2 regions of the Bacillus sp. 1A genome follow, and region 1 is predicted to be linked to the other one. Evidence: a T-box and tRNA genes for the amino acid it is inferred to sense, from the RefSeq annotation. Region 1 holds a T-box; the other holds one or more tRNA genes.
What was found. A T-box is a leader RNA that pairs with one kind of tRNA and senses whether it is charged. The one in region 1 lies ahead of ileS (isoleucine--tRNA ligase), so its partner is inferred to be a tRNA-Ile.
Positions count from the first base shown of each region.

Region 2: it has a tRNA-Ile gene. The T-box ahead of ileS (isoleucine--tRNA ligase) is inferred to sense a tRNA for this amino acid. The anticodon was not compared.

Region 1 covers NZ_JBQYLZ010000001.1:4,384,128-4,387,560, forward strand. Annotated here, with positions in the region: gene ileS (isoleucine--tRNA ligase) at 1-1,268, opposite strand, end outside; T-box leader at 1,322-1,561, opposite strand; gene ACUN0F_RS22435 (tetratricopeptide repeat protein) at 1,661-3,433, opposite strand, start outside.
Region 2 covers NZ_JBQYLZ010000001.1:2,297,013-2,300,445, forward strand. Annotated here, with positions in the region: gene yqfZ (protein YqfZ) at 158-523, opposite strand; gene ACUN0F_RS11595 (DUF1189 domain-containing protein) at 595-1,353, opposite strand; tRNA gene ACUN0F_RS11600 (tRNA-Ile) at 1,596-1,669, shown strand; gene sodA (superoxide dismutase [Mn]) at 1,891-2,502, shown strand; gene ACUN0F_RS11610 (MFS transporter) at 2,618-3,433, shown strand, end outside.

The DNA.
Region 1 (3,433 bases):
TACCAAGTAACAGAATCGTTATTTTGCAAAAATGTATCCTTAATTGCAGTTGTTCGGATTAACCAACTCTCTCCTGCATAATAAAGAAGTGGTGAATCACAGCGCCAACAATGTGGGTAGCTATGTTCATACTTTTCTTTATGATACAGTAAACCTTCCTTCGCTAAATAACGAACGATATCCACGTCACAATCTTTAACAAATTTCCCTTTCAAAAATGGTACTGCTTCTGTATACTCACCTTTTTCATCTACAACATGCAAGAATGACAATCCTTCACTTTGCACGACTCTATAATCGTCCTCCCCATATGCTGGAGCGATATGAACGAGTCCTGTACCACTATCTGCCGTGACAAAATCGGCTGCGATAACTCGGTAGCCATTTGTAACTTCCTTCATTGGAAATGGCGGGATATAAGATGTGTTTACTAATTCTTCACCTTTATGAACAGATAATACTTCATAGTTTTCTTTTAATACATCTTGTACACGTTCTTTCGCAACAATGTATACATGACCTTCTTGTTTCGCTTTCACGTATTCCATATTTGGATGTACAGCGAGCGCAACATTTGCTGGAAGTGTCCAAGGTGTTGTTGTCCAACCTAGGAAATATTCATTTTCACTATCTTTCACTTTAAACTTAACTGTTGCACTTAAGTCTTTTACTGTTTTATACCCTTGTGCAACCTCATGTGAACTTAGTGAAGTTTGACAACTTGGGCAGTATGGTGAAACTCTATGCCCTTTGTACAATAAGCCTTTTTCATGAATCGTCCCTAAAATATGCCATACACTTTCGATATATGGATTCTCTAGCGTAACGTATGGATCATCCATATCTACCCAATAACCGATGCTTTCAGTGAATTCACGCCACTGCTTCTCATATGTGAATACACTCTCTTTACACTTCTGAATAAATGGCTCAATTCCATACTCTTCAATTTCATGTTTACCAGAAATACCGAGTTGCTTCTCAACACCTAATTCTACAGGTAAACCGTGTGTATCCCATCCCGCTTTTCGTAGCACTTTATAACCAGCCATCGTTTTATATCTCGCTACTACATCTTTAATTGTCCGTCCAAGTGCATGTCCGACGTGTGGTAAACCGTTCGCCGTTGGTGGTCCTTCATAAAATACGAAAGACTGTGCGCCTTCTCGATTCTGAATTGATTGCTCGAAAATACTTTGCTCGTTCCACTGCTTACGAATACGTGTTTCTCTCCCTACAGCTGACTCTTTCACATCTACTTTCTTCATCTACAATCACTCCTTTGAATGTTTTAAAGCACACAAAAAACCCGTCCCTATGAAGTAGGGACGGGTTTAACCGCGTTACCACCCTAATTCTATTAGCTCTTCGCTAATAGCACTTAGCAACGTACTATCATACGTGTTCTTTGTAACGGTAGACATCCGTCCGGGCTTACTTATTTTCAGCCTCGGCTCCTCGGAGATGATTTTCAAATAACGTCTGCACACCGGCTTTCAGCTATACGCCGGCTCTCTGGGGAACAATTCATTATTTTACTCGTTCTCGTCTTCAGATTTGTATACTTTATTAAAAGCTATTTTATGCCATTGGGCAATAAATTGTCAACTAATTCGAAATATATATTTATTTATATCCTTTTTTCACTATTCCTATACAATTATTTCTTAAATTCTTGTATTCCAGCTAAATCTTCATCTTCTTCAATAAGCTCAGCAAAGAATCCTGATTCATCCTCACGAAGAACAATTTCAAGCTCTTCCTTCGCCTCTTCAATTCTGTTTAACTGTGCTAAATAACAAGCATGATCATATCTTGCTAACAAATCACTCGCATCTATTGTTAATACATCATTTGTTATTTTTTCTGCCTTTAGTGTTTGTCCGGCACCATGATACGAAGATGCTAAAGAAAGAAGAATTGCTGCTTCATTTGGATGATGTATAGAAACATTTTCTAATACATGAATTGCCTCTTCAAACCTTTCTTGACTTTGATACATTTCTCCTAAAGCAAGAAACGCTCTACTTACAAACGGTGTTTGCTCCGTTAATTGTAAGGTAATCTTTTCTGCTTTTCTTTCTTCTCCTATTTTAAAGAATACTTGCGCTTGTAAAAGAAGCGTATCATAATCATCTGGTAACTCTCGAACCATTTGCTTCGTTAATTCTGAAGCATCCCGTAACATATCTTCTTCCTCACACTCTATGAAAAGATTTACAAGTTGCTTCGCTACATCGTAATCCCATTTATTTTCTAACGATGTTTGCAATACATCTATCGCCTCTTTATACATCGCCACATTCTCGTAAAATAGTGAAAATCGCTGCGCTGCCATACTATTTTTTTGATTTAACTTTAACGAAATTTCATACAAATCAATGATTGTAGTAATAATCGAAATTTCTTTCGCACGGTTTTTCATACGATAAAAAGCTCTCGTAATTATGGATTTCTTCGGCTGTTCATTTTGTTGCCGTTCAATCCATCTTTCCGTCACCGCAGATGCAGCATACATAAATGCCATACTTCTTTCTGCCCTCTTTACCTTTAATGTATGAAGAAAATCTCGTATGTTAGACAATTTCTTATGTTGTTCTATCGCTTTTACATACACATCAAATATTTGTTCATTATTTGCATCTTTTTGTATAACTTTCATTGCAATTTCAATTGCTTTTGCATTTCTTTTTTTCACTAACACTTTGGCATAATGATATAGAACTTCTGTATGCTCACCATCTAATTGTAGCGCGTATTCAATCTGTACTTGTTCTTTATCTATTTCATCCATCGCTCCATACACATATGCAATCGCATCTAATCGCCATATTTCAGGTACTTCGTCCGCTAATTGTTCTAGTTCTGTCAGTAACTCTTCCTGAAGATTCATTTCTACTGAAAGCTGTGCCAAATATTCCATATTAATATGCAACGGCTCTTCTTTCATCGCCTGAACCATATGACTTTGTTCTTTAGAACGGTTTTCTTCTTTTTCATATATTTCTGCAAGCTGTAAATGTACACCTACGAAATTCCCATCAAGCTCTAAACATGTTTCATACGCTTGTTTCGCTTCTGTCAATTGCCCTAATGCCATAAGTGTTTCACCAATTCGGTAATACGGTAATGCCGTTTCCTTTTGTTCTATCGCCTTATTATACCTTTTCATCGCTTGGCCGTACTGCCCAATAGATTCATATAAAATACCTGTATAACAACCGTATTCGCTTATTTCATTTCTTTCTTTGTGTAACGTTCTTAAGAATGCTATACCTCGTTGTACAAATACCGTTCCTTTAATTCGATTCACATATTCATCTAACGTACTTGCTACATTATATTCGCTTTGCTTTATACCACTCTCTAACTTAGACAATGCTACTTTAAACCCTTCTTCATTTCCACCAAGTTCAACCTCAGCATCCCATAA
Region 2 (3,433 bases), 2.1 Mb from region 1:
ACGAATAGATCGCTCTCCTTATAAAAGAAGTTTCTTATTTAGTCCCTCATATCAATGAAAGTATACGTGATACAGGGCTATAGAAACCGAAGTGCTCGGTTTCACTTTTACTATTGTATCAGCGCCTTTATGTAATTGACAAGGATTAAGTGATTGCTCATTGATATAACGGGAATTTATAAGACTTTCCAATTTGTATTTTTGTAGCAGATGTACTTTTGTTTAGTTGTTTAAAGTCATCAATTACCTTTTCAATGGAAGGGATTTTTTTCTTATTAATTTGTTCGGTAATAGAAAGAACTGTCTCACCTGTTTTGACTTCAATTGTTTTATAAGTTACATCTGTTTCTTTTTCTGCTTTGTTCTCTTTATTTTGTTTTGTATCTGTATTTTCTTGCTTTATCGTTTGGGCCGCGGTTGTTTTTTTATATGAACTTAACATCGGTAAAGTGCCGATTTTTATATCGTAATAAAATATATAACCAAGAACAAGCACGAATAAGAATATACCTAATCTTTTCATATTCTTCACTCCTTTGCTAGGAATATATGCTTGTCCAAAAAAAAAATGCCTATTTAGGCATTTTTTCGTTTTTATTTTTCTTTCGGTTTTGGAACTTCTTTAATCGTTAAGTAAAGAACAATTAAAACAACTGCGATATAAATAAATGTTGAACCAGGTACAACGATTTTGAATAGATCCATAATCATAAAGAAGATTGTTGGGATTGTGTAGCTGTATGCAGTTAACGTCCATACTTGCTTATAAGATAATTTACGTTGACCACTCATAGCAGAACCTATAAACGCAAGTAAAGTAATTCCTAAGAAAGTAATAAACAATTGGAATAGGTATACTAACACACCGATAACGGCTAGTAAAATTGGATAAATACTATCGAATACAGAAATGAAATCTTGTAAATCTTTCTTCTCAAGAGATGTCCCTAATAAATCATTATAGGAGTATGTTTGTGTTTGACCATTTCCTATAGAAACTACTTTATCTTTTAAAATAAATAAACCAGTTTTGTTTTTATATGTTTCTATATCTGTTGTATTGGGATCAAATACGAAAAGAGCATCTCCTTCTTCCTTTAGAATAGGTTGTTCAATATCTGCTTTTAGTTCACCGTTTTCGATTTTAAAATCAGGTAAATCTTTTTCAATTGCTTGATTTACCATGCTGACACTATCTTGGATAAAGCTGCCGTAAAAGAATGTTCTTGGAATAGTAGTGATTAGACAAAGTAGCATAATATACAAAATGGTTTTTCCGATTTTTTGAAAACGGAATAGCGCCATATCTTTAGGCGAATATACGCTTTTTGCTAATTGGGTAAATATGGACATAGATTCACTTCCTTTATGTATGTATAAAATCATTGTAACGTAGGAATCTAGAGAATCTCAAGATATATTATATTTACATATAGTGGAGATAACTAAATTTCTTTTTATTAATTTTCTTCTTTTATATGAGAAAAATACAATTGACACTTTTCTTTGCCATATGGTAAATTTATCTTACATTTCTTAAAGGATATATCCGATAGGAATTCCTTTATTTGATATGTTGTTACATACATAATTGTGGACCCTTAGCTCAGCTGGTTAGAGCAGACGGCTCATAACCGTCCGGTCGTAGGTTCGAGTCCTACAGGGTCCATATCCATTTCGCATGTTTATTATGTCAGTGGGAAGCTTCCTTGTAGAAGGGAGCTTTTTTTACGGAATATATGAGCATTTTAATTGAAAAGAAGTGGGATTTTTGCTACGTTAATGATAGCAAGACAATGTGATTTATTTGTTTGCACCCTATGGCAATTAGGGTAGAATGAAGTTGTATGTCACTTAAGTGGCAATACATAAACTGGGAGGAATATAACAATGGCAAAACACGAATTACCAAATTTACCTTATGCGTATGATGCTTTAGAGCCTCACTTTGACAAAGAAACAATGAACATCCATCATACAAAACATCATAACACGTACATTACAAACTTAAACGCTGCTTTAGAAGGTCATGCAGAATTAGCTGACAAAAGCGTAGAAGAATTAGTTGCAAACTTAAACGAAGTACCAGAAGCAATCCGTACAGCAGTACGTAACAATGGTGGCGGACATGCTAACCATACATTCTTCTGGACAATCTTATCTCCAAACGGCGGCGGACAACCAGTAGGCGAACTTGCAACTGCAATTGAAGCGAAATTCGGTAGCTTCGATGCATTCAAAGAAGAATTCGCAAAAGCTGGCGCAACTCGTTTCGGTTCTGGTTGGGCTTGGTTAGTAGTAAACAATGGTGAATTAGAAGTAACAAGCACGCCAAACCAAGATTCTCCTCTAACTGAAGGTAAAACTCCAGTTGTAGGTTTAGATGTTTGGGAACATGCTTACTACTTAAATTACCAAAACCGTCGTCCTGACTACATCGGTGCATTCTGGAACGTTGTAGATTGGAACGCTGCTGAAAAACGTTACCAAGAAGCAAAATAATTGTAATAACGATAGAAAAAAGCTAGGAGAATGCTCCTAGCTTTTTTATGCTTTCCTTTTACATAATTGGGCTTGTCTTTGGAAGACTAGAACATGAAGTAAAGGAGAGTTGTGTATGAAGTGGAAACATGTAATTGGTGACGTTGAAGTGAATCGGGATTTAGTGTTATTGCTCCTTATTGGAGGTTTATACACGCTCGCAATTTCTTTATCGAATACGTTTGTTAACATTTATTTATGGAAACAAACACAAAATTATGTGAATCTTGGCTTGTATAATTTGGCCAGCGTTGTATTACAGCCTCTCACATTTCTTATAGGTGGGAAATTAGCGAAGCGTATTGATCGCTCAATCTTGTTACGAATAGGCGTAGGCACGTTAGCTATTTTTTTTATCGTTGTTTTAGTAGCGGGAAAAAGCGCTTCTCACTATATTTTATTAATGGGGGCTCTTTTAGGAGTCGGATATGGTTTTTACTGGCTCGCGTTTAACTTATTAACATTTGAGATTACAGAACCAGAAACAAGAGATTTCTTTAATGGGTTTCTTGGACTTCTTACATCCTTCTCTGGCATGATTGGACCGATAGCAGCTGGATACACAATTTCACGTATGGAGAAATGGAGTGGCTATACGGTCATATTCTTTCTTTCGTTACTGTTATTTGCAATTGCTGTTATTTTAAGCTTTTTTGTATCTAAGAGAGAATGTGAAGGACGGTATGAAATTGTACAAGTATTGAAAGAGCGGCAGATTGATAAAAATTGGGGAAGAATTACACGTGCTCATTTTTTCCAAGGGTTGAGAGAGGGAACGTTTATTTTTGTGATTTCCGTGTACGTGTATTTAGCGACGGATAGCGAACTCGCCTTAGGAAAATATAGCTTAGTAAATTCTGCTGTATCATTTGTATGTTACTACTTAGTCACT